Regions from separate parts of the Micromonospora sp. DT15 genome, predicted to be linked through region 1. Evidence: predicted binding sites of a transcription regulator. Region 1 holds the regulator's gene; the other holds the start of a gene.

What was found. Region 1 encodes HspR, which represses chaperone genes until heat shock. Its sites were predicted from a motif close to TTGAGTNNNNNNNACTCAA; they were not measured.
Region 2: a site for HspR is predicted at 12,921-12,939, ahead of lon (endopeptidase La). Genes of this name have one in related genera too.

Annotation. Positions count from the first base shown of each region.
Region 1 is NZ_JBNCKJ010000008.1:40,298-55,978, forward strand. Features, by position in the region: gene ACLQ3F_RS18645 (hypothetical protein) at 147-467, opposite strand; gene ACLQ3F_RS18650 (phosphatase PAP2 family protein) at 1,011-1,634, shown strand; gene ACLQ3F_RS18655 (hypothetical protein) at 1,779-3,002, opposite strand; gene ACLQ3F_RS18660 (GTPase) at 3,060-4,745, opposite strand; gene ACLQ3F_RS18665 (ABC transporter) at 4,742-6,562, opposite strand; gene dnaK (molecular chaperone DnaK) at 6,783-8,651, shown strand; gene grpE (nucleotide exchange factor GrpE) at 8,700-9,455, shown strand; gene dnaJ (molecular chaperone DnaJ) at 9,541-10,725, shown strand; gene ACLQ3F_RS18685 (heat shock protein transcriptional repressor HspR) at 10,756-11,196, shown strand; gene ACLQ3F_RS18690 (hypothetical protein) at 11,333-11,527, shown strand; gene ACLQ3F_RS18695 (hypothetical protein) at 11,724-12,155, opposite strand; gene ACLQ3F_RS18700 (GNAT family N-acetyltransferase) at 12,328-12,786, shown strand; gene ACLQ3F_RS18705 (cation:proton antiporter) at 12,775-13,989, opposite strand; gene ACLQ3F_RS18710 (cation:proton antiporter regulatory subunit) at 13,995-14,495, opposite strand; gene ACLQ3F_RS18715 (epoxide hydrolase family protein) at 14,670-15,681, opposite strand, start outside.
Region 2 is NZ_JBNCKJ010000002.1:305,238-320,918, forward strand. Features, by position in the region: gene ACLQ3F_RS05530 (L,D-transpeptidase) at 185-1,453, shown strand; gene ACLQ3F_RS05535 (SMP-30/gluconolactonase/LRE family protein) at 1,631-2,647, opposite strand; gene ACLQ3F_RS05540 (STAS domain-containing protein) at 2,831-3,220, shown strand; gene ACLQ3F_RS05545 (FKBP-type peptidyl-prolyl cis-trans isomerase) at 3,300-3,692, opposite strand; gene ACLQ3F_RS05550 (hypothetical protein) at 3,911-4,468, opposite strand; gene ACLQ3F_RS05555 (CBS domain-containing protein) at 4,657-5,346, shown strand; gene ACLQ3F_RS05560 (hypothetical protein) at 5,556-6,116, opposite strand; gene ACLQ3F_RS05565 (DUF6286 domain-containing protein) at 6,113-6,634, opposite strand; gene ACLQ3F_RS05570 (Asp23/Gls24 family envelope stress response protein) at 6,636-7,016, opposite strand; gene ACLQ3F_RS05575 (hypothetical protein) at 7,013-7,204, opposite strand; gene ACLQ3F_RS05580 (hypothetical protein) at 7,369-8,244, shown strand; gene ACLQ3F_RS05585 (hypothetical protein) at 8,540-9,814, shown strand; gene ACLQ3F_RS05590 (histone-like nucleoid-structuring protein Lsr2) at 9,935-10,282, opposite strand; gene ACLQ3F_RS05595 (response regulator transcription factor) at 10,427-11,038, opposite strand; gene ACLQ3F_RS05600 (sensor histidine kinase) at 11,137-11,868, shown strand; gene ACLQ3F_RS05605 (manganese catalase family protein) at 11,953-12,822, shown strand; gene lon (endopeptidase La) at 12,957-15,287, shown strand; gene ACLQ3F_RS05615 (DoxX family protein) at 15,417-15,681, shown strand, end outside.

The DNA of each region.
Region 1 (15,681 bases):
CCAACGGCCGACGACTAGGGGTGTGCGGTGTACGAGCCAGGTGACGGTCCCGGCACACCAGCGCTTGGTCGGCACCGGTCGGCTGGCGGCTATCGCCGGGTGGTCGGTGTCCACCGGGCCCCCGGCGCCGGTGGCACCTCCCGCGGTTACCTGCTCACCGTCGCGCTGCTGGCCGGCACGGCGTCGATGCCCATCCTCGCCGCGATCAGCGCGGGCTCGGCCACCCCGGGCAGCAGCGCCCTACCGGACAGCAGCACCCCGTTCATGCCGACCCCGTCCGTCGGGCCGGTGGTGATCCCCATGCCGATGACCAGCCAACCGGCGCTTCCCCCGCTCGGCACACCCAGCGTCGGCCCGACCAGCGGCTGGCTGCCGGCCGCGCCGTCGCATGCACGGGGAGGGCCTGCCGCTGCCGATCCCGGGCCCGCCCGGTGGACGACCGCCCCGCCGGTGGCACCGAGACCCACGCGGAGCACCTCGCCGCCGGTACCCCCGCCCGTCGCTCCGCCACCGCCGACCCACCCGGACCCGACCGATCCGCCAGACCCGACCGATCCACCGGACCCGACCGATCCACCGGACCCGACCGATCCACCGGACCCGACCGACTCGCCGGACCCGGAGCCGACCGATCCGCCAGACCCGACCGACTCGGCGGACCCGGACCCCACCGACTCGCCGGGCCCTTCCAGCTCGGCCGATCCCGATCCGACCCCGACCCTGACGGTGGACCCGACACCCACGCCGACCGACGACGCGACAGCGACCGCCGTGCCGACCAGCACCCGGTCCGTCCCGGCCCCCACACCCACGCCGCCCGCGGTACCGACCCGCCGACCCGGCCCAGTGATCCCGTCGCCGTCGGTCGTCGCCCCGACGCCCAGCGTCAGCCCGGCGCCACTGGCCGGACCGACATACCCTGCGGTCTCGCCGACGGTACGGTGACGATCAGGCGCGACCCGTCCGGCGACGGCGGCGCTCGGCGGTAGGCGCGTACCGGAGGGGGTGGCGTGGGCGGCGGTGCGGAACCCCGCCCGGTCGTCACCCGGCCCGGCCCCGGGCTGCGGATCGCCCGGCTGGTCACCGAGGTGACCGCCCCGGCGGTACTCGTGTCGCTGCTGATCATCACGGTGAGCTGGCGCAGCGCCAGCCGCCCCGGCCAGGGCCTCGTCTGGGGTCTGCTCGCCACTCTCTTCGTCACCGGCATTCCGTTCGCCTACATCGTCGGCGGGGTACGCCGGGGCCGGCTCACCGACCACCACGTCGGCCGCCGGGAGCAGCGCCGGGCACCGCTGCTGGTCGGCCTCGGTTCGGTCGCGGCAGGGCTCGCCCTGCTCGCCGTGCTCGGCGCGCCCCGCCCGCTGCTGGCGCTGGCGGTGTCCGGCCTCGTCGGCCTCGTCGTCGCCGTGTCGGTAAGCCACTGGTGGAAGATGTCGATCCACTCGGCGGTGGCCGCCGGGACGCTGGTCATCCTGATGCTGACCTTCGGGACCCGGCTGGTCGTCGCCGCACCGCTGCTGGCGGTGGTCGGCTGGTCCCGGGTACGGCTGAAGGACCACACGCTGGCACAGGTGCTGGCCGGAGGTGCGCTCGGCGCCCTGATCGCCGCGGTGATCTTCGGTTCGCTGCGCTAGCCCGACCCGGAACCTGCGGCGCTGGCCGGGCCCAGGACCCGCTGCGCTGGCTCGACCCACGGCGGGCTGGCTGGCCGGGCCCGGGAGGGCGATGCCGGCCGGGCCGAGGGCGGGCGGCGCGGAGCCGCCCACCCTCGGACGCCGTCAGGCGCCGTCGTCGGCGAGGCGGTGGCGGTTCGCCTCGATCCACGCGTCCAGCGCGGCCGGGTCGTCCGGGTCCACCCCGTCGGCCATCAGCTGCGCCACCGCGGCGGTGGCCGCACTGCGCCGCTCACCGGTCGAGTAGAGGCGGGCGAACTCCGGCACCATCTCCTCGATCGCCTCGTCGGTGCGCGTCGTCGCCGCCTCGGGCAGCCCGCGCTGGCGCGACGCGTACCGCGCCCAGGCCCGCAGCACCCGGGGGAGCATCGCCGCGTCGTCCATGTCGAGCACGGCCCGGCGGTGCACCCAGTCCAGCAGGAAGAGCCCGGACACCGCCGGACTCCAGCGCATCGGATCGGCGTCCGGGAAGCTCGCCGAGTGGTCCAGCAGCAGGCTCAGGCAGAAGTGCAGCGAGGCCAACTCCGGGCCGTCGACGGCGTCCAGCCCGAAGCGGGCGGCCTCCGGCGCGGCGAGGAACCGCCGGACCAGGTCGGTGCGTTCGGCCGCGGAGAGCGGCTCGACCTCCGCCGGACCGGTCGGGTCGGCAGCGGTGGGCAGCATCGCCAGCCGGGCCCCGACCAACGCCCGGTCGGTGGCGAGCGACCCTTCGCCGGGCAACTCGCCCAGGTCGTCGGTAACCGCGAGATGGCGAGCCACCTCGCCCCGGAACCGGGCTGGATCCTCGGTACGGAACCAGGTCAGCTCGTCGTCGGCGCACATCTGCCGGACCTGGTCCAGGATCCGTTCGGCCGGCCCGCCCACGAAGATGTCCTTGGTGATCCCGATGTTGTGGTCCACCAGGGCCACCAGCGCGTGCTCCGAACCGCCGGACTCGTCGTCGTAGGCGAAGGTCGCGAGGTAGGAGGTCTGGTCCCCGTACACGTCGCCGTACGCCCAGGTGCCGGTGAGGTGCACCCGGCCGAGCTGGGCCGTCCAGGTGGGCGCCTGGCTGCCCGGGCGCACCCGATCGGCGCCCTCGGCGGTCGGAACGAGGGTGGCGAAGACCTGCCGGATGGTGGTCGCCGCCGCGACCCTGCGGCGGGCGGTGGCGGCGAGGAAGCCGGTGACGAACTCCCGTACGGCGGCGTCGCGGTCGGTCTCCGCGATGGCGTAGACACTGCCCAGCAGGGCGCTGCCGAGCATCTCGGCGTCGAGGGCGGACTCCAGCTTGGTCACGTCGCGTGCGGCGTGCAGCACCGCGTCGTAGGGGGTCTGAGGCGTGGCCATGCTCCGACCCTACGCCGCCCGGGGCGTACGCAGAGCGGTAGCGAGCCGTGCGGAGCGTCAGCGGCGTGCGGCGTCCCGCAGCGCGTCGCGTGCCTGGGCGTACGAGCCGAGCACGGTCCGTACCGGTGTCAGTACGTACTCGTCGCCCACCTGGGCGACCCGCGCCGTCAGCCGCTGGTCGGCGCGGGCCCGGGCGCGCCGGGCGGCCAGGCGCACCACCGGCCGGGTCAGCGCCGCCACCAGCAGCCCGGCCAGCAGGCCGCCGAGCAGCAGGACGGTCGGCAGCGGCACCTGGCCGACCATCGGGTTGTCCAGCGCGGGCAGGCCGAGCGCCCGCAGCGCGTAGCCGAGCACCAACCAGCCCAGCCCGACCACGGCGGCGAGCGTGACCAACCACTGCACACCGCCGACGAGCCGCCACCACAGCGGGCGGCGGTCGAGGCCGAGGTCGGTGCCGGCGATCGTGCGATCCAGGGCGTCCGGCAGGTCGCCGAGGCGGGACCGGGCGGCGGAGGTCACCGCGCCGGGCCAGGCCGCGGGCAGGTCGGTGGCGGCCCGGTCGGCCACCGCGCGGATGGCGAGGCCGAGCGCCGAACGCTGGGCGGCCGTCGGGTCCGGTACCGAGGTGGCCGCCACCAGGCTCTCCGCCGGGTCGGCCTGGTCACCGGCCGGGCCGGGCAGGTGCAGCCGACGCAGCGGGTCGGGCCGCAACCGCCGCCAGCCCCGGACCACGGGCCAGCCGGTGGCCGCGCCGGCCCGGTGCCGGTACGCCCGCTCCACGGCCTCGGTCACCGCCGGCACCCCGGCGGCCCCGGCCAGAGCCCGGTTCAGCCCGTTGACGGAGGTGTCGTCCGGCCCGCCCGCCGGCCGGGCCGAACCGACCAGCTCGTCCAGGCCGGCGACGACCGTGTCGACGTCACCCGCGAGCCGGCGCAACGCGGCCTGCCGCTCGGCGACCGTGCGCTCCAGCGCGTTGCGCAGCCCGACCATTCCGGCCGGATCAATGGCGGTGGTGGCAAGCAGGGGCACCCCGGTCAGCCCGTCCGTGTCGAGCAGCCGACGCAGGTCCTCCAGGACCCGGGGCACCTCGGCCGGGGGCAGCCGGTCGGCCTGGTTGAGCACGACCAGGGTGACCTCGCGGTGCCTGTGGAACTCGCGCAGGTAGCTGTCGTGGATGACCCGGTCGGCGTACTTCTGTGGGTCGACGACCCAGACCACCTGGTCGACAAGGCCCAGGAGTCGGTCCACCTCGAGCCGGTGCGATCGCTGCACCGAGTCGAAGTCGGGCAGGTCGAGCAGGATCAGCCCGTGCAGGGCCGTCTCGTCGTCCGCGTCCAGGGCGCTCTCCCGGACGAAGCGGTGTCGGGGCAGTACGCCGATCCAGTCGAGCAGATGGTTGGCGCCCTCCAGCGGCCCCCACACGCAGGCGTGGGTGACGCCGGTGGTCGGCCGGCGCACCCCGACCGGCGAGAGTTCCAGTTGGGCCAACGCGTTGAAGAGGCTGGACTTGCCGCTGCCCGTGGCACCGGCAAGGGCGACCACCGTGTGGTCCCGGGACAGCGCGAGCCGGGTGCCGGCCCGCTCGACAAGGGTGTGCGCGGGCACCAGGTCGGCGTCCGGCAGCAGACCGTCCACGGCGGTCAGGAACCGGCGTACCGCGTCCAGGCGGGCGATCAGCGCGTCGGCGTCGACCCGCGGGTCCCCGCGGAACACCTCGCGTACCCGGCCGGCGATGTTGCTCACCGGGAGCCCTCCTCGTCGGCGGCGGACAGGCCGCTGCGGTGCCGGGCCAGCTCGACCCGGCCGGCGGCCCGGCGCAGCCCGTCGCCGGCGTCCGCGGCGGGGCGGGCGTCGGCGGTGCGGCTCAGAAAACGGTCGGCCTCCGCGTCGAGCAGCGTCCGCACCCGGCCCAGCAGGTCGGTGCGGGCCTTGGCGGCGAGGGTACGCACCGCCTGGTCGCCGAAGATCGCCTGGAGGACGGCCTGCGCGGCGACAGTGGTGCCGGCACCGGTGGCCAGTTCCAGCCCGGTCGGGATGAACGCGGTGGAGGCGAAGACGGCGATCATCACGGCCAGACCGGTGGCATTCACCGCGTACGCGGCGGTGCGGGCCACGAACCGCTTGTCACCGCCCTCGACCCGGACCAGTTCCAGCACTCCGCGCTGCCAGTCCCGGACCATGCGCTCGGCGCGTTCGGGTAGGTCGTCGCTCGGGTGGGCGAGCGCCGGGTCGAGCAGCCCGGCGCCGGCCGGGTGTGCCTTCCACCCGGTGTACGCGGACTCGGCAGCCTCCGAGGCCACCCCGCGCAGCAGCGTCACCAGTTGGGACTCGATGGCGTTGCGCAGCTCGGCGGCGGGTGCCGGCCGACCGGTGACGGCGGCGACTACCCGGTCCCGGAGGCGGCCGATCCGTGCCTCCAGCGTGCGGAACAGCTCGCCGGTGCCGACGAACTCCTGCCAGCGGGCGAGCACCTCACCCCGGAGCAGCCGGCCGTCCTGGAGCCCCTGCTCGACGGTGCGCTCGGCACCCCGGTACGCGGCCCGGACCCGTTCGTCCAGCCCGTCGGCGGCGGCGAGCTGCTCGTCGGCGGCGTCGGCCAGATCCTCCACCGAGGGGTGGAGTGCGGCCAGCGCCCCGTCGAGGGTCTGGCGGACCACCGCCGCCCGGGCGTCCGCGTCGGCGGCCAACCGGGCGAACCAGTCGGCAAGGGGGGCGGTGACTCCCTCGGGGAGCAGCCCCTGACCGTCGACCCAGGTCTCGGGCAGCACGAACAGCGGCGCCCGGCCGAGGTCCTGCTCGGCGAGCATCTCGGTCAGGTGCGCGGCGATCTCGTCGGTGGCCTCGGCGGGCACCCGGTCCAGCACCATGGCGATCACGGCGCCGCGCGCCCGGGCGCTGCGCAGCAGCTCCCACGGCACCGCGTCCGCGTACCGGGCGGCGGTGGTGACGAAGAGCCACAGGTCGGCGGCGGCCAGCAGTTGGGTGGCGAGTGCCCGGTTGGCGTCGACGACCGAGTCGATGTCGGGCGCGTCGAGGAAGGCCAGCCCGGCGGGCAGGGCCGGGGCGGTGACGAGGTGCAGGGCGCGCGGATCGTCGCTCGGCTCGGTGGTGCGGGTCAGACCGGGCAGGAGCTCTCCCTGCCGAAACCAGGCCGCGTCGGACGGGTTGCAGACCAGCACCGGGGAGCGGGTGGTCGGCCGGAGCACGCCGGCGGCGCTGACCCGGGCCTTGACCAGGCTGTTGACCAGGGTCGACTTGCCCGCGCCGGTGGAGCCGCCGACCACCACGAGCAGTGGGGCGTCCAGCCGGGCGAGCCGAGGCAGCAGGTAGTCGTCGAGTTGGTCGGTGAGTGCGGTGGCGGTGTGCCGGGCGGGGCCGGCGGAGGGCAGCGCGAGGGGATAGCGGGTCGCGCCGATCGCCTCCCGGAGGCCCGACAGCGCGCTGGGGAGGCTGTCGTCCCCGGTGGTGGCGGGGAGCTCCTCCGCGGCGGCCGGCGGGTCGGTGCGGGCTGCGACGGCGGGCGCACCGGAACGGGTGGCGGGATCGCCGTGCGTCGTCACCGCTAAAGCGTGCCCGACCGATGCAAGGGAAGACAACCGGACGGTAATAACGGCTGGGTTGCGTCGGGTTGACTCAAGTCACCTTGACGATTGGCCAACGCGTGGCACTATTGAGTCAAGTTCACTCAACTTGTGGTGGGGCCCGCTGCGGGCGGTGCTCGCCAGCAGCCCACGGGCGATGCCCGTCACCTGCACAACCTTACGAAGCGAGGAAGCGAAGATGGCACGTGCGGTCGGTATCGACCTCGGCACGACGAACTCCTGCGTCAGCGTTCTCGAGGGCGGTGAGCCCACCGTCATCGCCAACGCTGAGGGTTCGCGGACGACTCCTTCGATCGTCGCGTTCGCCCGTAACGGCGAGGTGCTCGTCGGTGAGGTCGCCAAGCGCCAAGCGGTGACCAACCCGGACCGGACGATCCGGTCGGTCAAGCGCGAGGTCGGCACGAACTGGTCCGTCGACATCGACGGCAAGAAGTACACCCCGCAGGAGATCTCGGCCCGGACGCTGATGAAGCTCAAGCGGGACGCCGAGGCGTACCTGGGCGAGCAGATCACCGACGCGGTGATCACCGTTCCGGCCTACTTCAACGACAGCCAGCGCCAGGCGACGAAGGAGGCCGGTGAGATCGCCGGCTTCAACGTGCTGCGGATCGTCAACGAGCCGACGGCCGCCGCCCTGGCGTACGGGCTGGACAAGGGCTCCAAGGAGCAGACCGTCCTGGTCTTCGACCTCGGAGGCGGCACCTTCGACGTGTCGCTGCTGGAGCTGGCCGAGGGCGTCGTCGAGGTTAAGTCGACGAGCGGTGACAACCAGCTCGGTGGCGACGACTGGGACCAGCGGATCATCGACCACCTGGTCAAGACGTTCCGTGGTGAGCACGGCATCGACCTCTCGCAGGACAAGATGGCCCTCCAGCGGCTCCGCGAGGCAGCCGAGAAGGCCAAGATCGAGCTGTCCGCCGCCACCACCACCAACATCAACCTGCCGTACATCACCGCCGGCGCGGCCGGCCCGCTGCACCTCGACGTGACGCTGAGCCGTGCCGAGTTCCAGCGGATGACGCAGGACCTGCTGGACCGCTGCAAGGGCCCGTTCGAGCAGGCCGTGAAGGACGCCGGGATCAAGATCTCCGACGTCGAGCACGTCATCCTGGTCGGTGGTTCGACCCGGATGCCCGCCGTGACCGACCTGGTCAAGCAGCTCACCGGCCGTGACCCCAACAAGGGCGTCAACCCGGACGAGGTGGTCGCCGTCGGCGCCGCCCTCCAGGCCGGCGTGCTCAAGGGTGAGGTCAAGGACGTCCTGCTGCTCGACGTGACCCCGCTGAGCCTGGGCATCGAGACCAAGGGCGGCATCTTCACCAAGCTGATCGAGCGCAACACCACCATCCCGACCAAGCGTTCCGAGGTCTTCACCACGGCCGACGACAACCAGCCGTCGGTGCTGATCCAGGTGTTCCAGGGTGAGCGTGAGATCGCGGCGTACAACAAGAAGCTCGGCACCTTCGAGCTGACCGGCCTCCCGCCGGCGCCGCGCGGCGTGCCGCAGATCGAGGTCGCGTTCGACATCGACGCCAACGGCATCGTCAACGTGCACGCCAAGGACCTGGGCACCGGCAAGGAACAGAAGATGACGATCACCGGCGGCTCCTCGCTGCCGAAGGACGACATCGAGCGGATGCGCCGGGACGCCGAGGAGCACGCGGAGGAGGACAAGCGTCGTCGCGACGACGCCGAGACCCGCAACGTGGCCGAGGCGCTCCAGTGGCAGACCGAGAAGTTCCTCGCCGAGAGCGGCGACAAGCTGCCCGCTGAGAACCGCGAGCAGCTCAACGAGGCGCTCGGCGAGCTGCGTGGCGCCCTCGGCGGTCAGGACATCGAGAAGATCAAGTCGGCGCACGAGAAGCTGGCTCAGGTCTCCCAGCAGGCCGGTTCGCTGCTCTACTCGCAGCAGGCCGAGCAGGGTCAGCAGCCGGGTGGCGAGCCCGGCCCGGGTGCGACCGGCGCGACCGGTGCGACCGGCCCGCAGGCCGGCGGTGCCGACGACGTGGTCGACGCGGAAATCGTGGACGAGGACGGCAAGAAGTGACCGTCGGCCTCCGACACGTTTCCACCGCGAAGGGGATGAGGTAGCCGCATGACGCAGAAGCCACGAGCCGCCGACCCGGGCGACACCGGGTCGACGCCGGGTGGCTCCGCGACCACGGAGCCGACCGGCGACGGGGAGCGGGTCGTCATCCGCAACAACCGTAAGCTCGTCGACACCGCCGAGCCGGAGGGGACCGCCGCTGACGCGGAGACCGGTGTGCCGGCCGAGGGTCTGGTCGAGGACGCCGAGGTCGTGGTCGATGAGATCGAGGTCGAGGTCAACTCCACCGACGGGCCGGAGCCGTCCGGTCCGGCGGTGGTGGACGCCCCGGCGCAGCCGGTGGACGGTGGCCGCGCGGGCACCTCGCTCGGCGCCGAGCTGGAGGCACTACGGGCCGAGCTGGACGAGCGGACCAGGGATCTCCAGCGGGTGTCGGCGGAGTACGCCAACTACCGCAAGCGGGTCGACCGGGACCGCAGCCTCGTGCAGGAGCAGGCGACCGGCTCGGTGCTGGCCGCGCTGCTGCCGATCCTGGACGACCTGGACCGGGCCCGGGAACACGGCGACCTGGTCGGGCCGTTCGGCACGGTGGCGGAACAGCTCACCACCGCGCTGGGCAAGTTCGGTCTGAACGCCTTCGGCGAGCAGGGCGACCCGTTCGATCCGACCCGGCACGAGGCGGTCGCGCACCAGACGTCGGCCGACGTCAGCGAGCCGACCTGCGTACAGGTCATGCGACGCGGCTACCAGCTCGGTGAGCGGCTGCTGCGCCCCGCGCTGGTCGCGGTCGCGGATCCGGAATAGTGCCAGACAGTGAGCAGGCCGTCCCACCCACCGCCCAGCGGTGGGTGGGACGGCCGGGCCACCAGGGTCGGAAGGAGGTGGACCGGTGAGTTCGAAGGACTGGATCGAGAAGGACTTCTACGCCGTGCTCGGCGTGGACAAGGCCGCCTCCGCGGATGACATCAAGAAGGCGTACCGCAAGGTGGCCCGGGAGTCGCACCCGGACCACAACCCGGGCGACCCGAAGGCCGAGGAGCGATTCAAGGCCGCGTCCGAGGCGTACAACGTGCTGTCGGACAGCGGCCGCCGTCGCGAGTACGACGAGATGCGTTCCCTCTTCGGCTCGGGCGCGTTCCGGCGCAACGCCAGGGGTGGCGGTCAGCCGGGCGGCATGCCGTTCGACGTCTCCGACATGTTCGGTGGCGGCGCCGGCGGCGGCGATCGTCGCTTCGGTGGCGCCGGCTTCCAGGACCTGTTCAGCTCGATCTTCAGCGGAGGTCAGGCCGGTGGGCAGGCCGCGCCACGCGGTCCGGCCCGTGGTCGGAACGTGGAGACCGAGGTGGCGCTGGACTTCGGCGACGCCGTGCGCGGGGTGACGCTGCCCCTGACGTTGCGCGCGCCGGGAGTCTGCGACACCTGCCACGGCAACGGGGCGAAACCCGGCACCCAGCCGCGTACCTGCCCGGTCTGTCATGGTGCCGGCGTGACCACCCGCGACCAGGGGTCGTTCAGCTTCTCCGAGCCGTGCCGCAACTGCCAGGGCGTCGGCACGGTGGTCGAGGAGAAGTGCCCGGAGTGCCACGGCAGCGGCGGTGTCACAAAGACCCGCACCATGAACGTGCGCTTCCCCGCCGGTGTGGCCGACGGTCAACGCATCCGGCTGGCCGGGCGCGGTGAGCCGGGCGAGCGCGGTGGCCCGGCGGGTGACCTCTTCGTACAGGTCAAGGTTCGGCCGGACGAGCTGTTCGGGCGTACCGGGGACGACCTGACGCTGACCGTGCCGGTCACCTTCGCGGAGGCCGTGCTCGGCACGGACCTGCGGGTGCCCACGCTCGACGGGGCGGTGACCCTGCGGGTGCCGCCGGGGACGCCGAGCGGTCGGGTGCTGCGGGCCCGGGGCAAGGGTGTGGTCCGCCGCGACGGGCAGGCCGGTGACCTGCTGGTCACACTGGACGTGGTGGTGCCGGCCCGGTTGTCCGACGAGGCGCGCACGGCGCTGGAGTCGTTCGCCGAGCAGACCCCGCCGGCGGCCCGGGAACATCTCGACGCGCGGGTGCGTCGAGTCAGTTAGTCCGGTGGAACGGACGCGGAGGTGAGCGGGATGTCGGGCGAGTTCCTCGGTTCGGGCGACCCTGCCTACGAGGCCAAGGTGTTGATGATCTCGGTGGCGGCTCGGATGGCGGGGATGCATCCGCAGACCCTGCGCCAGTACGACCGACTGGGGCTCGTGCAGCCCGGCCGAGCCGCTGGTGGCGGGCGTCGCTACAGCGTCCGCGATGTCGTGCTGTTGCGCGAGGTGCAGCGGCTCAGTCAGGACGACGGGATCAACCTGGCCGGCGTCAAGCGGATCATCGGGCTGGAGCGGCTGCTGGAGCAGGCGCAGCAGCGGGTGGCCCGGCTGGAGGCTGAGCTGGACGCCGCGTACCGCCGGGTGGCGGAGTTGGAGTCGCTGGCCCGCTTCCCGGGCCGGGATCTGGTGCCGACGAACCGTACGTCCACCGCCCTGGTGGTTTGGCGCCCCCGCCGTACGCCCGATCGCTGAGCTGCCGCTCACCCGGATCTGTCTTCTCGGCCCGGACCGCGCCGGATTCCCGGCGCGGTCCGGGCCGCTTCGGTTAGCCTGTCGATAAGGGTCCAATCGGCTTAATCTGGACCTACCGGCATGGCGAGGGGGAGCGATGGCGGAACAGGCGAAGAAGGTGGCCCAGCAGACCGAGGACCGGTTGGAGAACCTGGCCGAAACCGTCCGCAAGAAGTTCGACAAGGTGACCGAGGGGACCTACCGGGACCGGATCATTGCGGGCCGGTTCGCCGAAAACGGGGACCACGCCGCCGAACCGAGCCAAGCCGAACCGGAACGCAAGCAGGACTGACCGGTAACCAACGTACGGGCCGGGACCCACGGGGGGTCCCGGCCCGTTCGCACGCCCCGCCCCGCGCCCCACGCGCCCGCGCACCGCGCGCAATTCCGCGATCTTGCAGTTTGGGATGACGGAATGTCTAGCTTCGTGCAATAGGTCGGAACAGAAAGTGCAAGATCGGCGAAACGAACGGAGTGAATCCGTCAGTTCAGCCGAGGCGGCGGTTCTCGCGGACCAGGCCGCCCTCGCACCAGTCCCGATAGACGAAGAGGTCCGGTCTGGCCAACAGCACCCGGCCGTTGTGCGCCCAGACCTTCATCAGCTCGTCGCCGTCACGCTCGGCCTGTTCGACGAGCTTGCGGAAGCGGCGCTTGGGATGCGCGCGGAAGTTCGTCCGGATGCCGTCGGCCGCGTAGATGTAGAGGCAGTGCAGCGCGAACCGCCGTGCCGGGCAGGTTGAATCCATCGCTAACTCGAAGAGTGTCAACACCAGCCGGTCGCCGGAGACCAGCAGGTCCCAGTCCGGTGGCATCGACGCCAACGGCACTGAATCGGGCTTGTACGCCCAAGCTCGCAACTCCGCCGGAGTCGGATCGACGGGGTTGGCAAAGCCGTGGAACGTCGACTCCTGCACGCTCACCGGCTGACCTTCCGCTCTCGCCCGCGTTTGGCAACGCTGCCTGCGGACCCTGGCTGCTGGGGCGAAACGGTAACCCGCCGTCGGGTGCTGCGGTAGTACCCGCGAGGAGCAATTCCGCAACCGTTGGCATGGGCGGGTCGGTTGCATCGATGACGCAGCCGATGATGTCCCCATGACCATCCACGTACGACAGTTACAGCGAGGCGCCGAGGCCGAGTTCGTCACGGGGCTGGAGTGGCTTTTTGCCCCTCCCGGTGGCCGTCCCGGGGATTGGGACCGGGATCGTGCCGTCGAGCGGACCGCGCAATTGCTCGCCCACGAAGACGTCGCACTCTTCGCGGCGCGATCGGGTGAAGGTCAGGTGGTCGGTGTGGCCAGCGTCTACGTGGACATCCTCTCGGTGCGCTTCGGCCGTCGGGCTTCGATCGAGGACCTCGCTGTGCACCCCGAGTGGCGCTCCCGGGGTGTCGGCTCCAGCCTCCTGACGGCGGCCAGGGCATGGGCGCACGAACACGGTGCCGACTACGTCTTCCTGGAGTCCGGCCTCGCCCGGACCGAGGCGCACCGCTTCTACCTCCGCGAGGGTGCGACCCATGCGGCTGCGGCGTTCAGGTGGACCTCAATGCGGTGAGTCGATGACCGGGGCCTGCCCCCGCCGCTGCGCCGCCGCGCGGTTGCGCAGCCACCGCTTGAACCACGGGAAGTCCGGCAGCCGGGCCAGGATCGGCCCGGTCACCACGGTGATCAGGACGTACGTCGCGGCCAGCGCTGCCAACCGCGGCTCGACGCTCCCGGCGGCCACCGCGAGACCGGCGATGACGATGGAGAACTCACCTCGGGGTACGAGTGCCAGACCGGTCCGCCATCGACCGGGTTCGGCGATGCCGACCCGACGGGCGGCGAGGTAACCGGTGGCCGTCTTCGTCGCCATGGTGATCACGGCCAGCGCGAGGGCCGGCAGCAGCACCGGCGGGATGTCCTGCGGGTCGGTGGTCAGGCCGAAGAAGACGAAGAACACAGCGGCGAACAGGTCCCGCAGGGGCGAGAGCAACTCGGTGGCGTGGTGCGCCACCGGGCCGGAGAGCGCGATGCCGACGAGGAACGCGCCGACCGCCGCCGACACCTGGAGCGACGCGGCGATGCCAGCGATCAGCAACGTCAGACCGAGTACGCCGAGCAGCAGCGCCTCGGGGTCCTTCGCCGACAGGGCGGACGAGATCAGGTGGCCGTACCGGATGGCGACCACCAGCACGATCAGCACGGTGCCCACCGCGACGGTGAGCGCGATCCCGCCGCCGAGCAGGCCGGTGCCGGCCAGTACGGCGGTGACGAGTGGCAGGTAGAGCGCCATCGCCAGGTCCTCGATGACCAGCACCGAGAGGATCACCGGGGTTTCCCGGTTACCGAGCCGGCCCAGGTCGGCGAGGACCTTGGCGATCACCCCGGAGGAGGAGACCCAGGTGATGCCGCCGAGCACCAGGGCGGCGACCCAGTCCCAGCCGAGCAGCAGGGCGAAGGCCGCGCCGGGCAGGGCGTTGAACACGCCGTCGATCAGCCCGGCCGGGGCTGCCGAGCGGAGGTTGCCGACCAGTTCGTTGGCCGAGTACTCCAGGCCGAGCATCACCAGCAGCAGGATGACGCCGATCTCGGCGCCGACCGCGAAGAACTCCTCGCTGGCGGCGAGCGGAAGTAGCCCGCCGTGCCCGAACGCGAGCCCGGCGAGCAGGTAGAGGGGAATGGGCGAGAGGCCGAAGCGCCGGCTCAGCCGGCCGAGGAGGCCAAGCAGCAACAGCAGCGCACCGACTTCGATGAGCAGCGTGGTGAAATCGTGCATCCGCCTCAGCCGTCCGGGTCACTGTCGGCGAGGATGGCGGACACACCGTCGAGACCTCTGCGGGTCCCGACGACGACCACCACGTCGCCGGCTGCGAAGCGGAAGGAGGGGAGTGGCGAGACGATTACTTCGCCTTCGCGCAGCACCGCCACGATGGAGGCGCTGGTGCGGGTACGCGCCTTGGTGTCGCCGAGCTTCCGGTTGACGTACGGAGAGCCGGCCGTGATGGCGATCTGCTCGGTGAGCAGACCGGCGGCCTGCTCGCGGAGCCCGGAGAGCTGACCGAGCATCAGCGACGCGCCGAGGATGTCGGCCAGGGCCTCAGCCTCGTCGTCGGTGAGCGGAATGTCCGCCTGGCAGGCATCGGGATCGTCGGGATCGTAGAAAACGAGATCGCGGCGGCCATTGCGATGGGAGACGACGCCCAGGCGGCGTCCGGACTCCGTCACCAGATCGTGACGTACCCCGATCCCGGGTAGGGCGGTCTGCTCGACACGTACTCGCACCAGCCAAGGCTACCGCTTGATGAACAATCCGCAGATCTTGGACGGCCACCGGTCGTCAGACCAGGCCCTACGCAGCTCATCGGCCGTGATCGACTCGGCTTCCCGGAAGTCGGGGTGTCTGGACCACCGGGACACCGCGACATCAAGGAACCCGAGTCGATCAAGCGCTGGCGGTCAGCGGAGGCTGGCGAAGAACTCGCGGATGTCGGTGACCAGCACCTCGGGGGCCTGGTGGGCCGCGTAGTGACCGCCGACGTCGCCCCGGCCCTCGATGTCGGTGTCGTACGCCGTCCACCGGACGATGTTCGAGTGGTCCCGCTCGGCGAAGCGGCGGATGGACTGGAAGTCCCCGGGGAACATGGCCAGCGCGGTCGGGACGGTGGTCGGCTCGGTCGGCGGCTCGCCGGCGTGCGCGTCCTCCCAGTAGAGCCGCATCGCCGAGGCGGCGGTGCCGGTGAACCAGTAGAGCGCCACGTTGGCCAGGATGAAGTCGGCATCCAGGCCCTCGTCGAAGAGTTGGGCGTTCCAGGCGAGCAGCCCCACCGGTGAGTCGGCCAGCCCGAACGCAAGGGTCTGCGGCTGCTGACTGTGCACCTGGTTGAAGGAGAACTTGTTCTCGTAGAACCACTGGAGGTGCCCGAGCGCCGCCTGGTCCGCCTCGGAGAGCCCGGCGAACTCGGCCGGGTCGCCGGAGGGGAACGAGAAGAGCTGGGTGACGTGTACGCCGAGCACCCGCTCCGGATCGATCCGGCCCAGCTCTGGCGCGATCATCGAACCGGCATCGTTGCCGACCGCGCCGTAGCTGTCGTACCCCAGGCGGTTCATCAGCTCGGCCCAGGCGCGGGCGATGCGGAACCGGTTCCAGCCGGCGTTGCGGGTTGGGCCGGAGAAGCCGAAGCCGGGCAGCGACGGGACGACCACGTGGAAGGCCGGCGCGTCCGGGTCGGTGGGCTCGGTGAGCGGGGCGATCACGTCGAGGTATTCCAGCACCGAGCCGGGCCAGCCGTGGGTGAGCACCAGCGCGGTGGCGTCGGGCCGGGACGACCGGACGTGCAGGAAGTGGATCCGCTCGCCGTCGATCTCGGTGACGAACTGCGGGTGGGCGTTCAGGCGGGCCTCGACGGCGCGCCAGTCGAACCCGCCCCGCCACCTGTCGACGAGGGCCCGCACCCGGTCGTTGCTCATC
Region 2 (15,681 bases), on a different contig from region 1:
TGCGTCGCTCAAGCGGAGCAAAGTGCATGACACGGGTCGGTTGAACCCCTGTCTGGGCCAAGCGGAGCATTGTTGGAAAATGGGTCGATAAATGCGCGGCCAATTATTTCCGAATGCCGCGAATGGTCCCGTCAAGCGGGCAAGAATGCGGGGGAGGGAAGTCGAAAAACGGGGGGACTGAAACATGACGTCTAGGCGGCGATTGACGCTGTTGGCGGTAACCATCGCAGCGGCACCACTCGTCCTGGGTGCGTGCACCGTCGACCGGGGTTCGGCGACCGGCTCGGCCAAGAAGCACGCCGCCCCACCGGAACTCGCCGTGACGCCGGGGGACAAGGCCCGGGACGTCCCGGTCAGCGCCGAGGTGGGCACCGTGGTCAAGGGTGGACGGGTCACCGGCGTACGGCTCACTGACGACAAGGGCAAGCAGGTCAACGCCGAACCGCGCGAGGACGGGTCCGGCTGGGTGCCGAGCGCCCCGCTGCAACCGCGACGGACCTACACCGCGGAGGTGACCGCGACCGGTGACTCCGGTGCCACCACCACCCGCACCACCACGTTCACGACGATGGCCAAGTCGACCAAGCCGCAGATCACCAGCACCCTCTATTTCAACGGCAATCGGACGTACGGCACGGCGATGCCGGTAACGGTGGCCTTCGACCCAGGAATTCCGAAAGAGGCCAGGGCGGATGTCCAGCGGCGGTTGTTCGTAAAGACGAATCCGCCGCAACCGGGTGCCTGGTCGTGGCTTGAAGATGGAAGCCAGGTCTATTACCGGGCCCCCGATTTCTGGAAGCCCGGGACCACCATCAGTGTCCGGGCCGGTCTGGAGGGTCTGCCGATCGGAAAGAAGCTGGTCGGCGACGCCGAGCGGACTGCGACCTCCAAGATCGGACGGCAGGTCTCGCTGGAGATCGACAACGCCACCAAGCAGATGACCGTCCTGCGCGACGGCAAGCAGGTGCGCCGGATCCCGGTGAGCCTGGGTAAACCGAGCACGCCGAGTTCCAGCGGCAAGATGGTGATCATGGAAAAGCACGAGCGGGTCACCTTCGACACCCGGGGTGAGCCGAACGGTGGCTACGTGGTCGACGTCGACGACGCCCAGCGCTACACCTGGGGCGGCGAGTTCATCCACTCCGCGCCCTGGTCGGAGGGGGACCAGGGCAACACCAACGTCTCGCACGGTTGCGCGAACGTCTCCGCCACCGCGGCCGACTGGCTGATGGGGGTGACGCAGGTCGGTGACCTGGTCACCGTCAAGGGCACCGAGGTGGAGCTACAGCCGGGCAACGGCTGGACCGCGTGGAACGTGAGCTGGGACGAGTTCGCCAAGGGCAGCGCCCTGCCGGTGCCGCCCGGGCTCAAGCCCGCGCCGGTCGCCCCGGCGCACCCGGGCGCGGTGGCCGGCGGGTCGCCCGCACCGGCACCCTCCGTCAGCGGCCGCTGAGCGGAAGAACGGGGGCCGGTCCGCACGACGACGGTAGTCCCGTCGCCCGTAGCCGGGCGACGGGACGGGACACCCACCGCGTCGATCTTGCACTTACTGCGGCGGCATAAGGGGCATTTCACGCAACCCGGCGACAGGGAACGCAAGATCGGCGCGGTGGTGGGGTGCAGGGCAGGGTCAGGTTAGGGGTACGCGGGCCACTCCGGGACCGGTCAGGCTGCCCAGCCAGAGGTGGTCGCCGTGTTGGCGTACCCCGGTGATCATCGAGTAGTGCCCGTTCGGACCGTGCAGCGTCCGGCGGACCGTTCCCGCGTCGTCGACCAGCGCGACCAGCCCGTAGCGGCGTGGCTGCGGCTGCATCGCGTCGGGCAGCAGGGCGGCGATCTGGCGCAGACGCGGATGGGGAAGCAGCCGTTCGGCGATCGGCACCCGGGGGCTGGGCAGCGCGATCCAGTACGTCCCATCACCCACCGAGGCGAGATTGTCCGGGTACGCGGGCAGGTCGGCGAGGACCCGCACACCGCCGCCGAGCTCGACCCGCAGCAGACGGTGCGTGCTGGTCTCCACCAGCATCAGCGCCGACTCGTCCGGGGTCAGCGCGATCCCGTTGGGAAAGTACAGCCCATCGGTCACCACCTCGGTGCGGCCGCTGCCCGGATGGTGGGCCAGCACCCGCCCGTTGGGACGGTGCTCCAGCAGGTCCCGCTTCCAGTGCGAGACCGGAAACCGGTCGGAGCTGTCGGTGAAGTAGATGGTGCCGTCACGGCCCACCGTCGCGTTGTTGGCCAGGTGCACCGGGGGTGCCGTTCCGGTCAGTTCGCGTACCGCGCCGTCCGGGGTGACCCGCAGCAACCCGCGGTACGCGTCGCAGACCACCAGGGCCTCACCGGACGGGTCCAGCTCAATGCCGAGCGGACGGCCCCCGGTCTCGGCCAGCAGGTGGGGTGTGGTGCCGGCCCGCGCGTCGACCGGCCACCACCAGAGCCGACCGTCCTCGTCGCCACTGATCACCCGCCCGGCGCCGTCGACCAGCACGTCCTCGGGGCCGACGGCGCCCGCGGGGAGGGGGAGCAACTCGGCCTCGTCCAGCCGACGGTCGATGGGGGCCCATGCCCCGGCCAGCGCCGGAGGGCTGGTCGCCGGCTCGCGGACGGGGCGGATCAGCCGGGGCGGCCGGGGCCGGGGGATCAGCATCGACCTATTCTCCACCCGGATGCCGGCCGGCCCCCGGGTTCCGAGCCCGCGCGGCGCGCCGCGGGAGGCCCCTGACTCCACCCCGAGGAGGAGGTGGGGTACCTCGGGGTATGCCCCTGGGCGTACCCGGAATCACTCCGTGGAGGGGCGAAAGTGTCGGTGGTGGGGGCTAGATTTCTGGGCATGGAAGAGCACAGCGACCGGCTGGACGTGCAGGTCAGCGTGGGTGACCAGATGGTCCTCGTGCGGGTGGCCGGCGAGATCGACATCGCCACCGTGGCCGCGTTCCGGTCCGCGCTGTGGTCCGCGCCGCCCCGGCCGGTCCTTCAACTGGACCTGTCCGGGCTGCGGCTGCTCTCCGCCACCGGCGTTCGCACGCTGCTCGCGGCGCATCTGCGCGTACGGGCCTGCGGTGGCGAGCTGGTCCTGGTCGACCCGAGCCCGGTGGTGGCGCGGGTGCTGCGCGTCAGCGGGCTGCACCGCGTGATGCCGATTCTGGAGCTGACCTGGCCGATCGAGGCCGCCGCGCGTCGCCCGGTGATCGCCACCACGGACCTGCAACTGGCCGCCTGATCTCGATCGACGAGGTTGCCCGTCACCGTCTCAGCCGGGCACGGGGCCGCCGGCGCGTACCGGCGACCCCGACAATCGGTCAGCTCACGCCGAGCAGGTCGACGACGAAGACCAGCGTCTCGCCCGGCTTGATGACGCCGCCGGCACCCCGGTCGCCGTACCCCAGGTGCGGCGGAATGGTCAGACGGCGGCGACCGCCGACGCGCATGCCGGCGACGCCCTGGTCCCAGCCGGCGATGACCTGACCGCCGCCGAGCGGAAAGTCGAACGCCTCGCCCCGGTTCCAGGACGAGTCGAACTCGCCGCCCGTGGAGTGCGACACGCCGACGTAGTGCACGCTGACCAGTTGGCCCGGCTCGGCCTGCGGGCCGTCGCCAACGGTGATGTCCTCGATCACGAGGTCGGCCGGCGGTGCACCCTCGATCGGACCAACCTCGGGCTTGCCCGACTGGGCGCCTGCTGCCTGGGTCATGCGGGGATCTCCTGCCGTGTTGGGTGATGTGTCCGGTCACCGTCGATCCTGCCGGATCACCCCTCACCGATGTGCGGCGGACCCGCAACCTGCTCCGCAGCCCTCATCCGTCGGTCGAGCACCGGCGTCCCGGTGGCGCTGGGGGCCCGGCCGGTGGAACGACGCCGTGGCGGGCGTCACCGATGCTGGTGACGCCCGCTGAGGGGGGTGTGCGGAGTTCACCGCAGCCAGGGTGTCCGCTGGACGATCGGCAGCGTCGCCCACACCCGGCCCAGGCCCCAGGTGTCGCCCGCGTTGACCAGCGCCAGGACCGCCAGCACCGCCGCGTAGATGAGGTGGTCGTCCATGAAGGGGTTGTTCTCCGGAGGCAGGACGGCGGTCCACATCATGACCAGCAGCAGCCCACCGGCCACGGCGGCGACCCGCATGCCGATGCCGAGCAGCAGCGCGACACCGATCCCGGCCAGGCCGATCATGAAGAGCCAGTCCGCCCAGGCGGCACCGGCGATCCCGGTGTAGAGATCCTTGAACGGGCCGGTCACGCCGAAGGTCAGGAATCCCTTGGTGGGGCTACCCCCGTTGATCCAGGCGTTCTTCGACTCGGTGGCCATCCCGAAACCGAACACCTTGTCGATGAAGGCCCAGAGGAAGATCCAGCCCAGTGCCAGCCGGGTGCCGGCCAGGATGTACCGGACGGCCCGCTCGTGAGTGGTGCCGGCCTTCGCAGCGGGGTTCTCGGCGGTGACCCGCTCGGTCGTCGCGATCATGGTCTCCACGTCCTTTCTCAGCTTCGCACCGCGCTTCCCGGTGGCATCTCCAGTGGACGCTCCCGGCGTTCACGGCGGCAGGGCCGACAGACCGCAACCGCTCGGGACGTTCGACCCCTCCGGTCCGGTCCGGCGGCCCTGACGACCGTCGGCGCTCGGTCGTAGCGTCCGAGATGGACCACGAGAGAGAGGCCGTGATGAGGACCTGGCAGGTGGGTGACGTGATGACCCGGGAGGTCGAGACCGTGGTGGCCGAGACCCCGTACCGGGAGATCGTCGATGTGCTGTTGCGCCGCGGGGTCAGCGCGGTGCCGGTGATCGACGATTTCCGCCGAGTGCTGGGGGTGGTGTCCGAGGCCGATCTGCTGCACCGGGTCGAACGCGCCGGTGAGCCGGCGCTGCGACGGGTCTTCGAGAGCCACCGTCGGCGTGGCGCGCGGAGCAAGGGTGCGGCCCTGCTGGCCGGCGACCTGATGACCGCGCCGGCGGTCACCACCGATCCGGAGGCGCCGCTGTCCGCCGCTGCCCGCGTGATGGACCGCGAGCAGGTCAAGCGGCTGCCCGTGGTGGACGACCTCGGCCGGTTGATCGGCATCGTCGGTCGTGCCGACCTGCTGCGGGTGCACCTGCGGTCGGACGCCGAGATTCGTGAGGACGTGGTGCAGGAGGTGCTTCGCCGGGTGCTCGCCGTGCGGGACGGACTGGTCACGGTCGAGGTCCGCCACGGTGACGTGACGCTTGCCGGTCGGCTGGACCGCCGCTCCGCCGTCGACCTCGCCGGTCGGCTCGCGGCGCAGGTCAGTGGCGTGGTGCGGGTGACAAACGCGATCGCCTACGACGCCGACGACACGGTCACCGACCCCGGCCAGGTGATGCCGGTCGCCTGAGGGCGGCTACCCGCCCGCCCGGAGCCTCAGCCGCCGCCCGCACTGCTAGCTGCCAGATCATCGTATGGGCCCGACCCGACTTCGTTCGACCGCCCGATGCCGGGTCGGGCGTTCACCTAGGCTCGAAAAGGGCACCAGCGACACCACCCGCACCCGCGTACCTCCGTTCGCCGCCGGCACCGATCATGCCCCTTCGGGCCGACGTCTGGTCAGGGGTGGCCGGGCTCGATGCGGGCGGTCACGTCGAGGTGCGCGGGCTGGCAGTCGGTCGTCGCCGCGAATCGGCGGACCGCCGCGCGAACGTGCTCGCGTACGCCGGCGGTCGGCGCGTCGGCGGTGAGGTCCACCCGGATCCACACGTCGGGGTGCGGTGGCGTGCCGGTGAGCACCACCCGGGCCCGGCGTACGCCAGGGTTGCCGGTCAGGTCTCGTACCAGCGCGTCGGTGAGGACGTCGGTGGCCAGCCGGGTCCGGCCCGGCCGGCGTCCAGGGTGGCTCAGGGTGCCGCGCAACGTGCCGTCCGGGCCCCGCAGCTCCCGGGTCAGCAGGCGCTGCCCGGCCAGTGCGAGCAGGGCTGCGGCGGCGGCCGCGGCCAGGCCGCTCCACGGCGCGGCCCTCCGCAACCGCTCGACCACCTCGGCGCTGAGCAGCGCCGCCGCCGGGTCGGCGCCGGGCAACGTGCCGAGGCTGGCCGTCAGTGCCGCCGCGCCGCCCGCGACCAGCAGCAGCGCGATGATGGTCCACAGCAGCCGGTGCCCGGCGTTGGTCACGCCGGCCGTCGCCGGGGCAGCAGCCGGACGTCGATCCGGGCGGGGCGGGGTGCGGTGAGGTGACGCAACTCCTGGTGCACAGCGAACTCGATCTCCGCCCGGGCCGCCGGGTCGCCGGTCGCGCGGACCCGGGGGCGCCACTGACCGCCGCGACGGCGGACCCGGACACGGGCGCGGCGGACGCCCGGCACCGCGCTGGCGGCGTCAGCGAGCCGCCGTTCCACGCAGCGCCGGTGCAGGTACCAGCCGTCGTGCTCGTCGGCGCGCAGGCGGGCCGGTGTCCAGCGGCGCAGTTGGGCGACGAGGATGGCCAGGCCCAGCAGGAGAGCCCCGCCGGCCACGGCCCGGACGGTGGGGTCGCGCCACCGGGTGCCGCTCAGCGCGTCGAGCCAGCCGCTGGTGTGGAGCGGTGTCGGTCGGTGCAGGGTGAGCAGCAACGCCTGGACGGCCGCCGCCGCGCCGCCAAGAAGCAGCACGGTGGCCAGCAGCAACGAGGCGACCCGGTTGGCGGTGCGCATCTCAGCCGTCCTCCGGTGTGGCGGTGCCGACGCCGGAGGAGTCGACGCCGGGGACGAGCAGGTCGTCGACGGTGACCGTCACCACCGCCACGCGGAGCCCGGTCTGGGCGGCCACCCGGTCGGTGACCACCGCCCGGACCGTCTCGGCGATCGTCGGCACGCTGTGCCCGTACCAGGTGATCAGGTGCAGGTCGAGTCCGACGGACCGGTCATCCAGACGGACCGCCGCCGGGCGGACGACGGACACGCCCGGCACGAGGCTGGCCGCCTGCACCGCGATCCGTGCGACGTCCGCCGTGTCGCCAGGGCGGCGTTCCGGACCGGCCGTCCCGGCGGCCAGTCCGGTGCTGGGGTTCGTCCCCGCGGACGGGCGGGTGGTCATCGCCGCCGCCGAGTGTCGGCGCGGCGGTCGCCGAGACCGGTCATCGCGAGGTCGCCGTCGAGCACCCGGACGACCAGCCAGCCGAGCAGACCGGCGAGCACGGCGAGGGCGGCCACGCCGATGCCGGCGAGCGCCCAGACCGCCACGGCGAGGAACCCGGCGAGGAAGCCGAACTGCTGTCGCGACATGGTCACCTCCGGACCGGTCCGGTACCGGCGGTCGCTGGATACACCCGGCGGCCACCCCTGGAACGTCAATGCTGCTGTGATACGCGTCACAGGAGAAGTCGATGGCCCATGATCGACCACCTAGACTCGGCCCGGCTCGACCGACCGGCGGATGGATCAGGCAGATGACGAGCATCGGGAGCGACGACCGCGGTTGGCTGCGGGCGATGCCCGCCGAGGCGGGGCGCGACGCGCTGCTCAGCCGCGCCGGCCATCGGGTCCTGGCGGCACGCCGGCTCACTGACCTGCTCCAGGGCCGCCCGCCCGGCGTCACCGGCAGTCAGTGGACCTCGGCGAGCCGCGCCAGCTTCGACTTCGTGGTCTACGCCGCCGACACCGGCCGTCCGGTCGTCGCCGTACAGATCGGCCCCGTTCCGCCTCCCGGCTCGGCGCAGCAGCGCGTGGAGCGCCTCACGGACGCGGTGGGCGCGGCCGCCGGCCTGCCCACTCTGCGGATCGGGTCGCCCACGTTGAGCGCCGCCGAGCATGGCCGCCGCCTGGTCGAGTACGTGATCGACGCGCGCGCGTACGCCGAGGGCGGGGCCACCGCCGCCGGGACCGAACCGGCGCCGGTGGGCTTCCGGGACATCCTGGGCCGGCTGCCGGACGGGCGTACCGGGCCGGTGAACGACCTCGGCGCGCTGACCCGCGTGGCGGCGGTCGAGGCGTACGTGGCCGGGCAGGTGGCCGACCCGATCGTGCGAGGACTGCACGTCCGCTGGGTAAACGGGCCGGCACAGGGGTGGAGTTGGGTGCAGGTACGCCCCGACGCGTGCCTCATCGAGCAGGTCTCGGTGACCGAATACCGTTTCTCCTGCGGCATCGACGCGGCCCGGCTGGCCGAGGATCTCGCCGCCGTCGCCGTGGGGGAACGACTGCGCGAGAACGCCGTCGCCGACCTGCTGTCGCGCGCCGAGTGGACCGCGCAGATCGCCGCGCTGGGCCAGCGCCGCCACGAACTGGTCGGCGGGTTCGCCTTCGACCACCTCTGCGCCGACTGACCAGCGCCCGTTTCACCTGCTGATCCCTGCTCCGCACCGGCTCCGTGTCGGGTCGCGGCAATTTCCTGTGCGTCTGTTGAACCTTCCCGGCCGCCGCCCCGTACTCCTGCGCGAATGAACAGGATCTCCCCATCCGCGTCCACCGGGCGCGGGAGACGGTGCGGAAAGGGCATCGTCGGCCATCGACGCATTACCGGGTAGGTCACGGTGGGTCGCCACCGCGGCGTGCCACCTCACATCCGTCGGTCCGCCGAGGGCAGAAATCCACTACCGGATCGAGAAGGAGAGCAATTCGATGCGCAGGTCCACTCGGGCGCGCCGGCCTTCCGGCAACGCGCGGAGCAAGCGTCTGCTGGCAGTTGTCGGCACGCTCGCGGTCTTCGGCGGAGTTGTCGCCGTGACTCAGATTTCGTCGGCCCAGGACCGGCGGACAAATAAGCCGCGTCCGGCTTCCGGGCAGTGCGTGGAGCCGAGCCCGGGCGCGACCGCGCCGACCGGTGGCGGCTCGACCAGCCGAACCTGGCAGAACGGTCGGTGGGTGCGTAATCACTGGGGTGACGGACAGCAGTCGGTCCCCGAGTGCGAGGACGGCAAGGACGGCACCGTGGGCACTGGCACGGCCATCGCCTGTCCGGACGTGGCGAGCAAGCTGCCGCAGGTGCCAGACCGGGCTCGGGCCGAGGTGGACCGCAACCTCGCCCAGTTGCAGACCCAGATCGCCGAGGCGGACCGCCGGCTCGCCGCCGAGGGCAACAAGGGTGAGGCGTTCATCCGCAACGCGATCCTGCAGCCGCTGGCCGGCAAGCGCCGCGCCGTGCTGGACCGGATCACGACCGCCATCGACCGGGCCGGACCCCGGCCGCAGGGCCTCGCGCAGCTCGCCGAGTGCCAGGTGCAGCCCACCGGCGGAACGGGCGGCAACAACGGCGGCGGCACCACTCCCACCACCACCCCCGGCGGTGGCAACAACGGTGGTGGCAACAACGGTGGCGGGAACAACGGCGGTGGCACCGAGCCCGGCGCCGGGCTCGGCGTGCTCGCCAACGACTGCGACGAGAGCCGGCTCCAGCCGCACGACGGTTTCCAGAACGGCAACCGCTGCGTGAGCACCGAATTCGGTGAGGTCGGCGCGGCGGCCAACAACCCGTCGCTGCTGATCACCCAGTTCCCCGACCAGGTCGGCCAGAACCAGCCCTTCACCCTGCGGGTCAGCACCCGCAACCTGGTCCGGGACCGCTTCCTGGCCGCCGGTCAGGGTGGTTACTACGTGGAGAGCTCGCTCCTCAACGACCAGGGCCTGGTCCGCGGTCACTTCCACACCGCGTGCCGGATGCTGGACAGCCTGACCGCTCCGCCGGAGCCGCAGGAGGTGCCCGCGTTCTTCGTCGCGACCGAGGACGGCCGCGGCGGCGCCCAGCCCGACGAGGTGACGATCCAGATTCCGGGCCTGCCGGAGTCCGGTACCGCCCAGTGCTCCGTCTGGGCCGGTGACGGCTCGCACCGCCTGCCGATGATGGAGCGGGCCAACCAGACCCCCGCCTTCGACTCGGTGCGCATCGACGTCAACTGACCTGACGTACCGGCGGCGGCCGGCCACCCGGGGCGACGACCCGGGTGGCCGGTCGCCGCTTCGGTTGCCCGGACAAACGACGGGGCCCCGCCGTTTCCGGCGGGGCCCCGTCGAGTCGCGTCAGCGGCTCTTGTACGCCTCGACGACCTCAACCGGGATCCGGCCGCGCTCGGAAATCTTGTAGCCGTTCTTGACGGCCCATTCCCGGATGGCCCGGTTCTGCTCCCGATCCATTCCCGCGCCGGCGGGTCGCCCCGGCCGCCGGACCGAACGGGCGCTCTCCACCGGGCCGCGCCCGATCCGCCGACCCGCATTGATGTACGGATCGAGCGCCTTGCGCAGGACGCCGGCATTCTCGTCGGAGACGTCGATCGTGTAGGCCACGCCGTCGAGACTGAACTCAACCGTCCGGTCGGCCTTCCCACCGTCGAGGTCGTCGGTCAGGACCGTGATTACTTTTCTCGCCATTGCCGATTACTCCCTGTGTGCGGCGGGATGTGTCCAAAGTCTGACCTATCACCCCGGTAATCCGCAACAATATGCCTTCCATTCATTCGGCGCGTCGCGATTCCGTTACCGAGCAAAACCATGAATCGGTTCGGTGGCGAGGCTTCATTCCCCGAGGATGCCGCTGTGACCGGCGATGGCAGCCGCCTCGGCCCGGTTCGAGACCCGCAACTTGCGCAGCAGCGCGGCGGTCATCCGTTTCACCGTCCGTTCGGAGACGTGCAGTTCTTCGGCGATGTCGACGGTGTTGCGGCCGGCGGCGATCGCCCGCAGCAGCCGCCGTTCCTCGCCGTCCAGGTCGACGGGCGCGGAGCGGGTGGGCCCCAGCAGCATGGCGCGCAGCAGTTCGGCCGGCAGTACCGCCCAGCCGTCGAGGATCGCCAGCAGCGGGGGCAGCAGCTCCTCCGGTTCGCTGGTCTTGGGCAGGAACCCCTCGGCACCGGCCCGCAGCGCCTCCACCGCTGGCCCGGGGTCGGCGGAGCCGGACATCGCGACCACCCGTACCCGTGGGGTGGTCCGCCGGATCGCGGCCACCGCCCGGATGCCGCCGGGCGGCGGCATGTGCAGGTCGACCAGGGCCAGGTCGGGGCGGCAGCTGCTGACCAGGGCCGCCGCCGCGGCGGCGTCGCCGGTCGAGGCGGCCACCTCGACGCGTCCGTTGGTGGTGATCGGGAGCAGCAACTCCAGGCCGCGGACGAACAGGGGGTGATCGTCCACGACGACGAGTCGCAAGGTGGAGGCTCCCGGCATGTCTGCGCCGTTCCCCAGCGGGTACCGATCATGCGGGTTCGCACCGAACGAGAGGACTCGGGTGGATGCGCGTACGGCACGGTTTGCGGGACCTGCTGCGAGGGTTGCGCCCCATTGAGCCGACACCGGGCGAGAAGCGACCGACGGCGGCCGATTCCGAGCTGCTGCTGCGGGTGCTGTGTCACGAGTTCCGGACGCCGATCAGCACCCTGACCTCGCTGACCCGCGCGTTGGCCGACGAGCGTCGGGAGCTGACCGGGGACGACCGGCGGGCACTCAGTGCGCTGGCCCGCGACCAGGCCGCCCACCTTCAGAGCCTGCTGCGTGACGCGACCGCCGGCACCGGTGTGCTGACGCCGACTCCGCAGCCGGATCCGGCCGTCGCGCTGGCGGGCATCCTGCGGGAGGCCGCGGCGCTGGTGCCGCTCGCCCGTCGGCGGGTGCGAGCCACCCGGGAGGCGGCCTCCTGCCCGGTGCCGCCCGGACGAACCCGACAGGTACTGGTCAACCTGGTGCAGAACGCGTTGCGGCACGGGCCGCCGGACGGACAGGTCGGGCTCTACGCCACGGTGCGCGGCCCGAGCCTGAGCATCCTGGTCACCGACGAGGGTCGGGTCGACGATGCGCTGCTGGTCGCGCTGCGGCGTCCGGCACCGGCCGTCGGGATGTCCGGTCTGGGCCTGTGGATCGCGCGGCAGCTCGTCGCGACGGACGGGGGAGCGTTGCGGGCGCACCGGCTACGGCCGCGTGGAGTGGCGTTGGAGGTGCTGCTGCCGATGGCCCGCCCGGTGCGCTGACCCGGCTGGGACACCGGTTGGCCCGCTCGGGTCACCGGGGCGGGAACGGCCTCGCTACCTATTTTCCGGCACCGAGGAGGTTGGATGTTCAGCCACGTCAAGGATCTGCAGTTCGAAGCCAAGCCGGACGGCCCCGATGCGGCGTTCGCCCGGCGGTTGCAGGAGGTGCTGGGCGGCAAGTGGGGCGAGATGACGGTCGCCAACCAGTATCTCTTCCAGGGTTGGAACTGCCGACTGCCCGGCAAGTACAAGGACCTGCTGCTCGACGTCGGCACGGAGGAGATGGGCCACGTCGAGATGATCGTCACGATGATCACCCGGCTGTTGGACAACGCGCCGCTGTCACTGACCGAGGGGATCGCGGAGGATCCCGGAGGCGCCGCGACCTACGCCGGTGAGAATCCGGCGCACTTCATCCACGGCGGAGGTGGCGCCCTGCCCGCCGACTCCAACGGGGTGCCCTGGAACGGCTCGTTCGTCACCGCGAGCGGCAACCTGTTGGCCGACTTCCAGCTCAATGTCACCGCCGAGGCGCAGGGTCGGCTCCAGGTCGCCCGGTTGTTCCACATGACCGACGACCCGGGCGTCAAGCAGATGCTGCGCTTCCTGCTGGCCCGCGACACGATGCACCAGAACATGTGGCTGGCGGCGATCGAGCAGCTCAAGGAGGACGGCCTGGAGGAGATGCCGGTGCCGGAGGCATTCCCGGACTCGGGCGAGTTCACCGAGGAGTACGGCTACACCTACCTGGGTTTCTCCTCGGGCACCGACGCCGCCCAGGGGCGCTGGGCGTCCGGGCCCTCGCCGGACGGCAAGGGCGAGTTTCGGTACGACGACAACCCGCGGGCGAACGCGCCGGAACCGGTGCTGGCCCCGGGTGACCCTCGTCTGTACGGCACCAACCCGGGAGTGGCCGGCTCGGTGGTGAACACGGTGAAGAGCAAGCTCACCTGAGGTGCCCGTCGGGTCGCCCACCGGTCCCGGGCGACCCGATGGACCGGGCGCGAAAGTGGCCTGGGTCACAGGCCGGAACAAGGGGAACGCTTTGTTACTTGAGTGAGACACGCTCAACTAACGCGAGGTGTTCGATGGCAACTCTTCCGGTACTGCCCCTGACCGACGCCGTGCTGCTGCCCGGCATGGTCATCCCGGTGACCCTCGACCCCACCACCCAGGCCGCGATCGACGCGGCGCGGGCGACCGGCGACCGCAAGCTGCTGGCCGTGCCGCGCATCGACGGCGAGTACGGCCCGGTGGGCGTGGTCGCCACCATCGAGAAGGTCGGCCGCCTGCCCGAGGGCGAGCCCGCCGCCGTCATCCGTGGCCTGTCCCGCGCCCGGATCGGCTCCGGCGTGCCCGGCCCCGGCGCCGCCCTCTGGGTCGAGGCGACCGAACTCGACGAACCCGCCCACGCCGGTCGGGCCCGCGAACTCGCCCGTGAGTACCGCGCCCTGGTGACCTCCGTGCTCCAGCAGCGGGGCGCCTGGCAGGTCATCGACGCGGTGGAGCGGATGACCGACCTGTCCGAGCTGGCCGACTCGGCCGGTTACGCGCCCTGGCTGACGCTGGAACAGAAGACCGAGCTGCTCGCCGCGCCGGACGTCACCGCCCGGCTGGAACTGCTGGTCGGCTGGGTGAAGGACTACCTGGCCGAGCAGGAAGTCACCGAGCAGATCAACAGTGACGTCCGCGAGGGGCTGGAGAAGTCCCAGCGCGAGTTCCTGCTGCGCCAGCAGCTCGCCGCGATCCGCAAGGAGCTGGGCGAGGACGAGCCGGACGGCTCCGCCGACTACCGGTCCCGCGTCGAGTCCGCCGAGCTGCCGGAGAAGGTCCGCGAGGCGGCCATGCGCGAGGTCGGCAAGCTGGAGCGGGCCAGCGACGCCTCCCCGGAGGCGGGCTGGATCCGTACCTGGCTGGACACCGTGCTCGAGATGCCCTGGGGCACGCGTACCGACGACAACACCGACCTGACCGCGGCCCGCGCGGTGCTCGACGCGGACCACGCCGGCCTGGCCGACGTCAAGGACCGCATCCTGGAGTACCTGGCGGTGCGCAACCGGCGCGCCGAGCGCAACCTCGGTGTGGTGGGCGGTCGCGGCTCCGGCGCGGTGCTCGCCCTCGCCGGTCCTCCCGGAGTGGGTAAGACCAGCCTCGGCGAGTCCGTGGCGCGGGCGCTCGGGCGCAACTTCGTCCGGGTCTCGCTCGGTGGCGTCCGCGACGAGGCGGAGATCCGCGGGCACCGGCGCACCTACGTGGGGGCGCTGCCCGGTCGGATCGTCCGCGCGCTGCGCGAGGCCGGTTCGATGAACCCCGTCGTGCTCCTCGACGAGGTGGACAAGCTGGCCGCCGGCTACGCCGGCGACCCGGCCGCCGCCCTGCTGGAGGTGCTCGACCCGGCCCAGAACCACACCTTCCGGGACCACTACCTGGAGGTCGACCTCGACCTGTCCGACGTGCTCTTCCTGGCCACCGCCAACGTGGTGGAGTCCATCCCCGGCCCCCTGCTGGACCGGATGGAGCTGGTCACCCTGGACGGGTACACCGAGGACGAGAAGGTCTCCATCGCCCGTGACCACCTGCTGCCCCGGCAGCGGGAGCGGGCCGGGCTGACCGCCGACGAGGTGGAGATCGCCGACGAGGCGTTGGCGCTGATCGCGGGGGAGTACACCCGAGAGGCCGGGGTCCGGCAGCTCGAACGTGGCCTCGCCAAGATCCTGCGCAAGGTGGCGGTGACGCTGGCGACCGACCCGTCGCCGGTACGCGTCGACACCGACAACCTCACCCGCTACCTGGGGCGGCCGAAGTTCACCCCGGAGTCGGCCGAGCGCACCGCGGTGCCCGGCGTGGCAACCGGCCTCGCCGTCACCGGCGCCGGCGGGGACGTGCTCTTCATCGAGGCGACCAGCATGGAGGGCGAGCCGGGGCTGACCCTGACCGGCCAGCTCGGAGACGTGATGAAGGAGTCGGCGCAGATCGCGCTCTCCTACCTGCGCTCCAACGGGCGGCGGTTCGGCATCGACCCGAACGCTCTCGCGGGACGCCGGATCCACGTCCACTTCCCGGCGGGCGCGGTGCCCAAGGACGGTCCGAGCGCCGGCATCACCATGGTCACGGCCCTGGCGTCGCTGGTCACCGGCCGCCCGGTCCGTCCCGAGTTCGGGATGACCGGTGAGGTGACGCTCTCCGGTCGGGTGCTGCCGATCGGTGGGGTGAAGCAGAAGCTGCTCGCCGCGCACCGGGCCGGCCTCACCGAGGTGATCATCCCGGCGCGCAACGAGCCCGACCTGGACGACCTGCCGACCGAGGTGCGCGAGGCGCTGACCGTGCACACTCTGGCCGACGTGGCCGACGTGCTCGCCCTGGCGCTGCGCCCGGCCGACGTGAAGACGCTTGACGGGCCGGCGCTCTTCGCGGTCTGACGCTCCGACCATCCGGGCCCCCGCCGTCTTGCGACGGCGGGGGCCCTTTCGGTACGCGGGGAGGTCTACTGTCTCGTCTGCACCGTCAACCACCTCTCCGCCGCGAGGCGGCCCCTGGAGGAACCCCCCGTGAACGTGGTGCTCTGGATCATTCAGTTCCTGCTCGCCGCCGTCTTCGCCGGCGCCGGGCTGGCCAAGCTGAGCCAGCCCAAGGAGAAGTTGCGCGAGGTGATGCGGTGGGTGGACCCCGTCCCACCGTCACAGGTCAAGTCGCTCGGCGCGGTCGAGCTGCTGGCCGCCGTCGGGCTCGTGCTGCCCGCTGCCACCGGCATCGCCACAGTGCTCACCCCGCTCGCCGCCGTCGGGCTGGTCATCGTCATGATCGGCGGCCTCC